DNA from 3 places in the Variovorax sp. 3319 genome. Region 3 is predicted to be linked to each of the others. Evidence: predicted binding sites of a transcription regulator. Region 3 holds the regulator's gene; each other region holds the start of a gene.
What was found. Region 3 encodes LexA, which represses DNA repair genes until DNA is damaged. Its sites were predicted from a motif close to ACTGTATNNNNATACAGT; they were not measured.
Positions count from the first base shown of each region.

Region 1: a site for LexA is predicted at 1,868-1,885, ahead of J2X67_RS10520 (ATP-dependent helicase). Genes of this name have one in related genera too.
Region 2: a site for LexA is predicted at 3,048-3,065, ahead of imuA (translesion DNA synthesis-associated protein ImuA). Genes of this name have one in related genera too.

Region 1 is NZ_JAVDUZ010000004.1:203,377-207,696, reverse strand. It holds gene J2X67_RS10520 (ATP-dependent helicase) at 1-1,855, opposite strand, end outside; gene corA (magnesium/cobalt transporter CorA) at 2,070-3,056, shown strand; gene J2X67_RS10510 (5'-methylthioadenosine/adenosylhomocysteine nucleosidase) at 3,058-3,846, opposite strand; gene J2X67_RS10505 (ABC transporter substrate-binding protein) at 3,850-4,320, opposite strand, start outside.
Region 2 is NZ_JAVDUZ010000003.1:338,526-342,845, reverse strand. It holds gene J2X67_RS08790 (error-prone DNA polymerase) at 1-884, opposite strand, end outside; gene J2X67_RS08785 (DNA polymerase Y family protein) at 877-2,247, opposite strand; gene imuA (translesion DNA synthesis-associated protein ImuA) at 2,216-3,034, opposite strand; gene J2X67_RS08775 (ABC transporter substrate-binding protein) at 3,155-4,282, shown strand.
Region 3 is NZ_JAVDUZ010000008.1:104,923-109,242, reverse strand. It holds gene adk (adenylate kinase) at 1-126, shown strand, start outside; gene J2X67_RS17155 (asparaginase) at 196-1,185, opposite strand; gene lexA (transcriptional repressor LexA) at 1,259-1,933, shown strand; gene J2X67_RS17145 (hypothetical protein) at 2,071-2,442, shown strand; gene J2X67_RS17140 (D-2-hydroxyacid dehydrogenase family protein) at 2,535-3,542, shown strand; gene J2X67_RS17135 (MFS transporter) at 3,606-4,320, shown strand, end outside.

The sequences.
Region 1 (4,320 bases), on a different contig from region 3:
CTTCGAGCTCGTGCGCGCTCTGCGCTACGTCTGCCGGCAGGCAGCCGTCGACCACGTTGAGCACATGCACCGAGTTCCACTCCTGCCCCTTGGCCGAATGGATGGTCGAAAGGATGAGGTAGTCCTCGTCGAGCAGCGGCGGACCCGGGCGGTCGCTGGTGGCTTCGGGTGGATCGAGCGTGAGTTCGGTCAGGAAGCGCTCGCGCGAGCCATAGCCTGCCGCAAGCCGGGCGAGCTGCTCGATATCGCCGCGCCGCACACCCGAAGAATCGTCATACAGCCGCTCCAGATGCGGCAAGTACCAGCCCACCGCCTGCTCCACATCGGCCGGCCAGGGCAAAGAAGGCGCGCGCAGCGCGGCATAGGCTTCGGCAAACACCGCCCATTCGGCGCGCGCCGCGGAGGGCGGCACGAAGTCGCGCACGGCCGCGGCCGGATCGGCCGCCTGGTCCATGGCGTCGAGCAGCCGGGCGCCCGTGGCGGGCCCGATGCCCGGAATGAGTTGCGTGACGCGAAAACCCGCCATGCGCCCGCGCGGGTTTTCGGCAAAGCGCAGCACCGCGAGCAGGTCTTTGACATGCGAGGCCTCGAGGAACTTGAGGCCGCCGTATTTGACGAACGGGATGTTGCGGCGCGCCAGTTCGAGCTCGAGCGGCGCGCTGTGCGTGGACGTGCGAAAAAGCACCGCTTGCGACTTGAGCACGAGGCCGCCTTCGCGATGCTCGAGCACCTTGTCGGCCACCCACACCGCCTGCTGCGCCTCGTCGGGCACCAGCACCAACTGCGGCCGGCCGGCGGACGGCTTGTCGGTCCAGAGCGTCTTGGCATGCCGCTCGGCGGCCTGGGCGATGACGCGGTTGGAGACATCGAGAATCGGCTGCGTCGAGCGATAGTTGCGCTCCAGCGTGACAACGCGCGCGGCCTGCGAAAACTGCGAGGGAAAGTCGAGGATGTTACGGACCGTTGCGCCTCTGAAAGAGTAGATCGACTGCGCGTCGTCCCCCACCACCGTCACGCCGCGGCCATCTGGCTTGAGGGCGAGAAGAATCGAGGACTGCAGCAGGTTGGTGTCCTGGTATTCATCGACCAGCACGTGGTCGAAGCGCGATCCGACCAGTGCGGCAAGCGCAGGCTCGGCCACCATGCCTGCCCAATAGAGCAGCAGGTCGTCGTAATCGAGCACGTTCTGCTGCTGCTTGGCTTCTACGTAGGCACCGAACAGGCGCTTGAGCTCCGCTTCCCATTCGGCGCACCAGGGAAAGGCTTCGGACAGCACCTGGGCCAGCGGAGCGCGCGTGTTGACGCAGCGCGAGTAGATGGAAAGGCAGGTGCCTTTGCGCGGAAAGCGGTTGACGCTCGTCGACAGGCCGAGATCGTGACGCACCAGGCCCATCAGGTCCTCGGCGTCGCCCCGGTCGTGAATCGTGAAGTTGTCGTTCAGCCCGATGTGCGCGGCGTATTCGCGCAGCAGGCGCGCGCCGATGCCGTGGAAAGTGCCGGCCCACGGCAGCGCCGGCGGCTTTTCGGACTTGAGCCCCAGCACGCGCGCCAGCACCTGTCCGGCGCGGCGTTCCATTTCTTGCGCGGCACGGCGTGAAAAGGTGAGCAGCAGCAAGCGCTGCGAGTCGACGCCACCGGCAATCAGGTGCGCCACCCGGTGCGCCAAGGTGCTGGTCTTGCCCGAGCCCGCCCCCGCAATGACCAGCAGTGGGCGCTCGTCGCGGCCTACCAGCGTGCCGATGCCATGCTCGACCGCGGCGCGCTGCTCGTCGTTGAGCGTGCCGAGCGCGGCGGCCAGGCGGTCGGCCTGCGTGGCACCGGCGGTAGAAAAAACGGGGAGCGCAGCGGTCTGCATGACCGCGACTTTACTGTATGTCCATCCAGATCGGCGAGCCTGCCGTCACATGGCCGATGACATAATCGCGCCTCGCTGCAACTGGAGACCGCATCATGGAAACCGCCCCGTCTCGGCAGCTTTCAACTCCCCTCTGACGCCTGCTTGCCGGGCCTGGGATTTGAAAGCGCCCCTCCCTCGCCCCATCGCCTCAGTCATTTCACGGGAGTGAGCCATGCTCAATATCTTTACGCTCGCCAATGGTCGCCTCGTCCAGGAAGAGATCGAATCGCTGGAGGAGCTTTCCAAGTTCCAGCCGATCTGGGTCGATCTCGAATCGCCCACGCTCGAGGAAAAGCGCTGGATCAAGCAGTACTACGGCCTCTCGATTCCCGAAGACGCGATGGACGAGGACATCGAGGAATCGGCCCGCTTCTATGAAGAAGACAACGGCGAACTGCACATCCGCTCCGACTTTCTGATCGACGACGACGAAGACCCGCGCTCGGTGCGCGTGGCGTTCATCCTGAATCAGCACAACACCGAGCTGCGCAGCCGCGGCGTACTGTTCTCGATCCACGACGAAGACGTGCCCGTGTTTCGCCTGCTGCGCATGCGTGCGCGCCGCGCGCCGGGGTTGATCGAAGACGCCAAGGAAGTGCTGCTCAAGCTGTTCGACGCCGACGCCGAATACTCGGCCGACACGCTCGAGAACATCTACGACGAACTCGAGATCGCCGGCAAGAAGGTGCTCGAAGGCAACGTGAGCGACGAGCTGGCGGGCGAGGTGCTGGGCGCCATCGCGCGGCAGGAAGACTTGAACGGCCGCATCCGCCGCAACGTGATGGACACGCGCCGCGCGGTGAGCTTCATGATGCGCAGCCGCATGCTCAACGCCGAGCAGTTCGAAGAGGCGCGGCAGATCCTGCGCGACATCGAGTCGCTGGACAACCACACGGCCTTCCTGTTCGACAAGATCAACTTCCTGATGGATGCGACCGTCGGTTTCATCAACATCAACCAGAACAAGACCATCAAGATCTTCTCGGTGGCCAGCGTGGCGCTGCTGCCGCCCACGCTGATTGCGAGCATCTACGGCATGAACTTCAAGTTCATGCCCGAGCTCGACTGGTCGCTGGGCTACCCGTATGCGCTGGCCCTGATGGCGGCCAGCGCGCTGGTGCCGATGTGGTACTTCCGCCGGCGCGGCTGGCTAAAGTAGCTCAGCCAGCAGCGGCGGGCGCTTCGCCTGAAGGCGGCAGCGCAGCCAGCCATGCGCCGACCAGCGCAAGGCTGTAGCGGCTCGCCACCTCGACAACGAAGCGGGCAAAGTCGCCATGCGCCGCGTCGTCGGCGCGGTCCGAGATGGTGCGCATGGCCGCGAACGGCACGCCGTAGTCGTGGCAGACCTGAGCCATTGCGGCGCCTTCCATTTCCACCGCGAGTGCGTCAGGCAGGTCGCGCCGGAGCGCCTCGCTTTCGGCGCTGGTCGACACGAAGCGGTCACCGCTTACCAGCAGGCCGCGATGCACCCTGGGTGAGCGGATGCCGAACTCGTCGACCGCGTGCTGGCCGATCAATGCTGCGGGATCGTGCAACAGCCGCGTTGCCACGGCCGAAAGCGCATCTGCAATCGCTGCATCGGCCGGGAAGCGCGCCATGCCCATGAGCGGCACTTCGAACTTCGGAAAAATCGGGGATGCGTCGAGGTCGTGCTGCAGCAGTTCCGACGCGACCACAACGTCGCCCACGTTCACGCCCGGCGCAAGCCCACCGGCGACGCCCGTGAACACGATGCCCCGCACGCCAAAGCGCTCGAGCAGCACCGTGGCCGTGACCGCCGCGGCCACCTTGCCGATGCGCGAGAGCACCGCCACCACCGGCTGACCGTGCAGGTGGCCGACCCAGAAGTCGCGCCCTGCCGCGCGCACCCGCTGCTCGTCGGGCATCTGCGCGAGGAGCGCGCCCAACTCCTCGTGCATGGCCGCGACGATGGCAACGGGCGCACCCATCAGTTACTTGATGTCCACGCCATAGAAGGTGTGGCGCCCGAACGGGCTGAGCTTGAAGTCGACCACTTCCTTGCGCACCGGCTTCAGCTGCACCGCGTGTGCAATGGTGAACCACGGGGCCTGCTCCTTGAAGATGACTTGCGCCTTCTTGTAGAGCGCGTCGCGGTCGGCCTGCTTGGTTGCGGTCTTGGCCTTCAGCACAAGGTCTTCGTAGGGCTGGTAGCAGAACTTGGAGATGTTGCTGCCGCTTGCCGATTGCGCCGATGCGCAGCCCAGCAGGGTGTAGAGGAAGTTGTCGGGGTCGCCGTTGTCGCCGGTCCAGCCGAGCATGCCCATCTGGTGCTCGCCGGCCTGCAGGCGCTTGCGGTACTCGCCCCATTCGAAGCTCTTGATCTCGGCCTTGACGCCGATCTTGGCAAGGTCGGCCTGCATGAGCTCGGCAATGCGCTTGGCGTTCGGGTTGTAGGGCCGCTG
Region 2 (4,320 bases), on a different contig from region 3:
AGCATCTCAGGCAGATACAGTTCGGCCAGCCGCACCCGCTGCCGCAGATGCCGCTCGGCATTCGACTGCAGCGCAAAGCCGCATTCGGCCACGGTCTTGCCTTCGCGCACGGCCGTGAGCACGTCGTGCAGCGGCTTGGCCGAGCGCGCATGCATGTGCACGTCGCCGGCCGCCACGAGCGGCACGCCCGTGTGCTCGCCCGCCTGCATCAGCGTGACAAACCACAGGTCGTCGTCGAGCTCGTTGAGCATTTCCATCGCCAGCCACAGGTTCTCTCCATAGACCGCCTTGGCGGCCAGCAGGTCTTCATGCAGCGAGGCGACGTCCATGGCACCGCCCGGCGCCCTGTGCGGCACAAAGAGAACCTGGCAGTGCTGCAGCGAAGCCACGTCGCTCTCGTCCCAGCTCACGCGGTACTCGCCCTTGGGCAGCTCGGTGTTGCGTGCGGCGGTGATGAACTCGCACAGGTTGCCCCAGCCCTCGGTGTCGTTCGCAATTACCACGAGCCTGAAGCGCTCGAAGCGGAACTCGCTGCCGAACAGCAGCCGGAAGCCGGGGTTGCGCGGAATCGGCGGCTCATCAGGATGGTCGCGCTCGTGTTCTTCCAGTTTGGCCGGCAGATCGCGCAGGCAAATGAGCGCGCGCACGATGCCGGCCACCGAGCATTCGTCGGTAATGGCCAGCGCCGTGTAGCCGAGCTGGTAGGCGCGCTCGACCATCTCCTCGGGCGTCGAGGCGCCGCGCTGGAAACTGAAGTTGGTCAGGCAGTGCAGCTCGGCATAGTCGGGCAGCGTAGGCGGCGGCTTCTTGCGCAAAGGCATCGGCAGCGCATGCACCTTGGCGGAGTTGCGTCCGCGCAGTTGCTTTTCGCTCAGGTCAGGCATAGAACCCCTGCAGGTACCAGCGCACTTCGCCCGGCGAAAAGCGTGCGGAGGGCCGCTCGCGAAAGATCCACACCAGCCCGGCTTCGGGGCTTTCGGCCACGTAGTAGTCGCGCATTGCGGGCTGGCCGCCGTCTTCCTTGCCGCCCCACCAGCCGGCTTCGACGCGCTGCGGTCCGATCAGCTTGCTGAGGGGGCCGCGGTAGCACGGGCGCTCGCCGTCCATCTCGAGCAGCAGCGGCTCGGGCAAGAGCCATGGCGGGTAGAGCGCATCGGGCTGCGAAGCCGCGGCCTTTGCCTTTGCGGTTTCCTTTGCTTCCTTGCGGCTCTTGTCTTGCGACGCATTGTCTTTCTGCAGCGCGGGCCGCCACGCCTGCTTGCGCTCGGGCCGGTGGTCGGCCTGGGCCACGGGCACCACCACTTGCTGGGGACCGAGCCGCACGCTGAGCCGCTCGACCATTTCGTGCAGCTTGTCGCCCTTGCGGTTGTCTTCAGGCAGAAAGCTGGTGCTGGCGCCGGCCCATGGATCGGTTTCGAGCGTGCGCAGGCGCAGCCAGCTCGCGGGCGCTGCAAGCGTGGTGAGCGCGAGTTTTTCTGAAAGCAGGCGGCGCAGGTGCGCCATGTCCTGCGTGGGCTCGGCCGTGCGCACGGTGACTTGCTGGTGCGGCGGCAGGTTCACGCCGTTGAAGCGCTTGAGGTCGAGCGTCCATTGCAGCTCGAGTGCGCGCGCACCGCGCTGGCGGGCACGCAGCCAGAACTGCAGTGCCGTGAGCAGGCGGTTGGCCGACCACATCAGCTCGGGCGCAGTCTCGGCCAGCGCGGGCAGCTCCAGCTTCTGTTCGAACACGTCGGGAAGCGTGAGCCAGCTGTGGCCTTCGGGACGCAGGCCCCATGCCACGTCGAGCGCCTCGCGCAATGCCGCGCCAAAGCGCCGCGTCAGGCCGCCGCGCGGCAAGGCCGCCACGTCGCCCCAGGTGCGGCAGCCCAGGCGCTCAAGCAGGTCGATGTGTTCTCGCGCGGCGCTCAGCGTGTACAGCGGCAAGCCGGCGGGAATGTCCTTGGGCCGGCTCTCGCCGCGCTCGAACATGCGCAGCCGGGCCAATGCGATGAGGCTGGTGGCGCCCTGCGCGCCGCGCATCACCGCGTCGGGCGCGGGGTTCTCGTGGGCCAGCTGGCGCATCAGCGACGAGCGCCCGCCCCACAGGCGCTCGCAGGCCGAAACCTCGAGCATCAGCGCCTCGTCTTGCCAGGCAACGTGCGGTGTGTATTGCAGCGCCCACCATCCCAGCGCCTCGGGCGTGGGCAGGGGCTGCGCTTCATCAGGCGAATCGGATTCAAGCGACCACCGCAATGCGATCCAGTGCACTGGGGCCTCCCTTCCATGCGTCGATGCGCACCACCGTGGCTGTTGTCGCGGTCGATGTTGTGGCTTCACCCGCCGCCGCCGTGCCATGCTGCTGCAGCCGCAGCTTGCGGCGCACCCGGGCGGCCGCCAGCAATGCGGCCATGCGTTCATTGCGCGCGGGCAGCATCACCGGCGCGGCCAAGGGCGGCCCGCGGCGCTTGAGAATGCGCAGTTCGATCTGCGAGCCATCGGACTCGCAGCTTTCCACCTGAAGCCGAAGCCGCGCCGGCGAAGCACCCTGCGCGGCAGATTCGGGCCGGCACACGAAAAGCAGCACGTCATGCTGGGCGGCAGCCAGCTGCAGCCGGCGCAACTCGCCCACCCGGGCTTGCGGCAGCCATGCGAGCACCGCGGACACATCCGCACAGCGCAGCGCCTGCTCGCAGGCCCACAGCCGCGAAGCCGGCGCGTCGCTTCTGACCCACATCAGCGCCTCTACCGGCAAGCCCTGCGCCGCGAGCGAAGGCCCGCAGGGTTCGTAGGGCGCGCCAATCAGCACCACAGGCCCGCCACGCGCCTGCACTGCCTGCGCCAAGGCGGGCAGCAGCAGCCGCCAGACATGGGCTTCGGGCGCGGTTTGCAGCAACTCCGTCATCGCGCCCACCGGCCACCCGCCCCCCGGCAGTTCGGCATCGAGCGCGGCGTGGCCAGTGGCGACGACCTGCGCGTCGGCCAGGCCGAGTTCGTCGGCATGCCAGACGCCACGGCCTGCGGCGGCGGAGAAGGAGTTGAGGAAAGGGAGGCCCATGATGCAATCGTTAACTGTATTTTTATACAGTATTCCATGGGCTGCAACCGGGAAGTGGCAAATAGCGGTTTACCCAAAGCGCCTTGCCTTTTAAGATGGTCGAACAAACAATTTGTGACCATGCAATACAAAAAGATTCATTTGCTGGCTTCGGCCTTTGCCGCCCTCCTCCTTGCGGTACAGCCTGCAGCGCAGGCGCAAACCAAGCCGCTCCTGGTCGGCCAGACCTATGTGCAGACCGGCCCGCTGGCAACGCTGTCGACCGAGCCGCTGGTCGGCATTCGCGCGCTGTTCACCGCGGTGAATGCAGCAGGCGGCGTGAATGGCCGGCCCATTGAACTGCGTCAGCTCGACGACGCCTACGACCCCGCCAAGGGCGCCGAGAACGTCAAGACTTTCGTGAAAGACGGCGCCGTGGGCATCCTGATGCCCATCGGCACGTCGTCGGCGGTCGGCGCCTTGAAGGCAGCCAACGAGCTCAAGATTCCGGTCGTAGGCTCGTACACGGGCGCTGCGCCGGTGGTTAAACCGTCCGAATACGGTTTTCCGGTGCGCATCAGCTTCGACGAGGAATACAGCCGCATCGTGAACCACCTGTTCACCATCGGCCTGTCGCGCATCGCCTTTGCGCACAACGACAACCCGGGCGCGCGCTCGGCGATGGAGAGCACGCAAAAGTTCATTGCCGAACGCGGCGAAAAAATGGTCGGCAGCGTGGCCATCAAGAACGACGGCTCCGACGCGGCCGATCGCGCGGCGGAACTGGCCAAGCTCAAGCCCAAGGCCGTGGTGCTGTCGGCCACGAACGACGTGGCAGCCAAGTTCATCACCGCCTACCGCGCGGCGGGCGGCGAAACGGCTTTCTACTCGTTCTCTTTCCTGAACGGCCAGAAGCTGTTCCAGGACATCAAGAAGGACGCAGCCGGCGTGGTCATTTCGCAGGTCGTGCCCTACCCATGGAACAGCGCCATGCCGGTGATTGCCGAGTACCAGGCGGCCATGAAGAAGATCGGCGCCACGGAGTTCAGCTACGCGAGCCTCGAAGGCTATGTGGCGGCCAAGGTCATGGTCGAAGGCCTGAAGCGGGCGGGCACCAGCCCTACGCCGGATTCGCTGCAGAAGGGTCTTGAGTCGTTCAAGACGCTGGACATCGGCGGAATTGCGGTGTCTTACCGGCCAGGCGAGCACCGGGGGTTGACCTTCTCTGAGCTGTCGATGCTGAAGGCTGACGGACGGTATTTGCGTTGAGTGCTTTCTGCGTGGCGGGGTAAGTTCTTTTTCAGGGC
Region 3 (4,320 bases):
CTGGTCGACTACTACTCGGCATGGGCCAAGGCCGATCCGGCTTCGGCACCCAAGTACCGTGCCATCAAGGGCGTAGGCACCGTCGAAGAGATCACCCAGCGCGCGCTGGCCGCTCTGAGCAACTGAACTTCACCCGCAGGCGCGCTGCTGTTGTGGCTGCGCTGCCTGCTTGTCTGTCTGGCTTGTTGCCGTCTTTCAGGCGGCCTTCCCGATCAATTCCAGCATCAACGCAATGCGCGCCTTGACCGGCGTCAGCGCACCGGCGTTGCGCAGCTTGTCGTCTGGTCTTGGCAGGATGCGCCCGCTCGTGCAACGTGTGGCGCGCAACACGGCAACTCCCGCGTCCTGCGCACGAAGCGCGGCAGCCTCCAGCGCATGGTGCACCGTGCCGTTGCCTGTCGCAGCCAGAACCAATCCACGCATCGGATCGGCGCAGCCCGCCGCCCGCTCCTGAAGCAGCAAGTCGACGATGGCGCCGCTCGCGCCGGCGTGGCTTGTGAGAATTTCGACCCTGGGCCAGAGAGCTATGGCTTCTTCGTTGGCTTCGAGAATTCTTGAGTTCCCGCCTGCCTGCGATCGGGGCCAGTCCCTCAGTCGCCGTACTGCGCCCTCTTCCACATAGCCGACCGGACCGGCATCGCCCGATGCGAACGCATCCTGCCGGTATGTGTGCACCTTTTGAACGTCCATTGCGCTGTGGATCACACCCGCGCAGACCACTGTCACGCCCTGCGCCGACGACGTTGCCGCAACTGCGATTGCATCGCGCACGTTCTGCGGGCCGTCGGGCGAAAGCGATGTAGCTGGACGCATGGCGCAGGTCAGCACCACCGGCTTGTCCGGCGCCAGCACAGCCTGAAGAAAGAAAGCCGTTTCCTCGAGGGTGTCCGTGCCGTGCGTGATCACCACACCCGCCACGTCGGCCTCGGCGAGCCAGAAAGCGCAGCGCCGGGCAAGCTGCACCCAGACGCCAAAGTCCATGTCCTTGCTGTCGAGCTGCGCCACCTGCTCCGCCACCAGCACCAGGCCCTCGGGTGCGTCTATGCCGCCGAGCAGATCGGCCACGCCCACTTGCCCGGCCGTGTAGCCGATGTTGTCGCCGCCGCTTTCGGCCCTTCCGGCAATGGTGCCGCCCGTTCCAAGAACCACAACGCGCCGCAGGCTCGACGAAAGCGAATCAACCATGGCTTGCCAACTTTTAAAAACTGGTTAAAAATACAGGTACTGGATATCTAGCCAGTGCCGCAAGGAACAACATATGCAGTTCGCCGTGAAGCTTACCGCCCGCCAGCAGCAAATTCTGGACTTGATTCAGAGCGCCATCGCACGCACGGGCGCTCCGCCCACGCGGGCCGAAATCGCCAATGAACTGGGCTTCAAGTCGGCCAATGCCGCCGAAGAGCACTTGCAGGCGCTGGCCCGCAAAGGTGTCATCGAGCTGGTCAGCGGCACCTCGCGCGGCATCCGGCTCAAGGGCGACGCCCTGCGTTCGCTCAATGAGTCTCGCAACAACCAGTTTTCGCTTTCGCTGCCCGGCATGGCGCAGTTGGCATTGCCGCTCATCGGCCGTGTTGCGGCGGGGTCGCCCATCCTCGCGCAAGAACACGTCGACCAGACCTATTACGTAGAGAACACGTTGTTCCAGCGCCAACCCGACTACCTCCTCAAGGTGCGCGGCATGTCCATGCGCGACGCCGGCATCATGGACGGCGACCTTCTGGCGGTGCAAGCCACCAAGGAAGCGCGCAATGGCCAGATCGTGGTGGCCCGCCTCGGCGACGAAGTCACTGTCAAGCGCCTCAAGCGCAACAAGCAGGTCATCGAGCTGCACGCCGAAAACCCCGACTACCCAACCATCGTGGTCCAACCCGGCGAGCCCTTCGAAATCGAAGGCCTGGCGGTCGGCCTCATTCGCAACACCATGCTCATGTAGGCCTGGCGGCCTGCCCAGAGCAGCACCCATCCGGTCGCAACAGGTGGCGGGCGTATGGCGCTATGTCGCCATCACCCTGTTGCGCCCAATCAAAGAAATCCTGCCTGTGTTCAACCTCATATTTTTTTGGAGTTCACATGGGAATCGCCCTTCTCGCCATCGTTGATTTGTGGATGCCGCTGCAATCGCTCGCAACCCGGCTGCTGCCGACGCGCCGCCCACGCCGCCGCGACGGAAGCAGCACTGCAGCGGGGTTGCGCTACGTCGCGGTTCGGCCGGCATGCACGGCCCGCGCCCACGGCACTGCCGCCCCAAAGGCCGCGCCCGCACCTGTACGGCCGCTGCGCGTCATTCGCGTGGTGGACGGCCCCCAAGGCGAAAAATGCAGCACCAACCGCATGGTGATTTCTGGCCGCATGGCTGATGTCTGCGCCGAACTCGACCGGTTGGCGGCTCTGGAGGCCATGGAAGCCGTCAGCACCGCGCCGGCCTCCACTCACCTGCACTAGTGCTGTGCAAACCCCGGTGACCACTGCCCGGGGCGGGTATCCAAACGTTCACACGCGCGTCATGCCAATGCTGCGAGGCACAATGGCACGCCATGAACATTGTGATCCTCGACGATTACCAGGACGCCGTGCGCAAGCTGCGCTGCGCCACCAAGCTGGACGCGTATGCGGCCAAGGTCTACACCAACACGGTCAAGGGCATTGGTCAGCTGTCAATCCGCCTGAAGGACGCCGACGTGATCGTGCTGATACGCGAGCGCACCCACATCTCGCGCCAGCTGATCGAAAAGCTGCCCAAGCTCAAGCTCATTTCGCAGACGGGGCGGGTAGGCAACCATATCGACGTCACGGCCTGCACCGAGAGAGGCGTGGCTGTGGCCGAAGGCACCGGCTCGCCCCAGGCGCCTGCCGAACTCACCTGGGCGCTGATCATGGCGGCCATGAGACGGTTGCCGCAGTACATCAGCAACCTCAAGCATGGCGCGTGGCAGCAATCCGGGCTCAAGTCGGCCTCGATGCCCCCCAACTTCGGATTGGGCTCTGTCCTCAAGGGCAAAACACTCTGCATCTGGGGCTATGGCCGCATAGGCCAGTTGGTGGCTCGCTACGGGCAGGCTTTCGGCATGCAGGTCGTCATCTGGGGCCGCGAGGCCAGCTGCGCCAAGGCCAGGTCCGACGGCTTCCAGGTGGCGCAGAACCGCCACGAGTTCTTCGCTGCCGCCGATGTGCTGTCGGTGCACCTGCGGCTGAACGAAGAAACCGTGGGCCTGGTCACGCTCGAAGACCTTTCGCGCATGAAGCCGACGGCCCTCTTCGTCAACACATCCCGCGCGGAACTTGTCGAGCCCGATGCCCTGCTGGCCGCGCTCAACCGTGGCCGTCCGGGGCTGGCTGCCGTCGATGTGTTCGAGAGCGAGCCGCCGCTGCAGGGCCACGCGCTCTTGCGCCTCGAAAATTGCATCTGCACGCCGCATATCGGCTATGTCGAGCAAGACAGCTACGAGAGCTATTTCGGCCAGGCCTTCGACAATGTGGTGAGTTTCATCAAGGGCAACCCCACCAACATCGTGAATCCGGGCGCGCTGCAGGTTCGCCGGTAACCTCATGAGCCGCCGGGCCGCCCCAAGGCGAATACCGCAGCAGCCGAAGGCGAAGGTCCTTCAGTGAGCCACCCTGCGCCACGGGGCGCTCTCTGGGCGCTGCTGGCCGGCAATTTCGTGATCGGCACGGGTGTGATGGTGGTGCCCGGCACGCTCAATGAAATCAGCACCTCGCTCGCCGTGACAGTTGCGTCCGCGGGCCAGTTGATTACGGTCGCCGCAGTTGTGATGTGCCTCGGGGCGCCGTTGCTGGCGGCCGTTGTCGCGGGGTGGGACCGCCGCCAACTGCTCGCCCTCACCCTCATCTGGTACGCCGTGGGTCACATTGTTTCGGCTCTGATGCCGAGCTTTGGCGCCCTGCTGCCGGTGCGCATGCTCACGGTGGTGGCGCCTGCAATCTTCACACCCCAGGCCGCGGCGTGCGCGGGCATGCTGGTGCCGCCGGAGCAGCGCGGGCGCGCCGTGACCTTCGTCTTTCTCGGCTGGTCGATGGCCTCGGTGCTGGGCTTGCCGCTCGGCGCGCTGATCGGCGGGCACCTGGGCTGGCGCATGGCTTTCACGGCAGTCGCAATGCTCAGCGTCGTGAGCGCGGCGTCGATCTGGCTGACGCTTCCGCGCGGCATCCGCCCCGCTGCACTCACGGCGGCCGCGTGGTCGCGCGTGCTGCGCAGTCCGGTGCTGATGGGCATCGTCTCGGTCACGGCACTGCAGGGAGCCGGGCAGTTTGTGCTGTTCAGTTACTTCGGTCCGATCCTGAAGCAGAACTTTGGCGCCGATC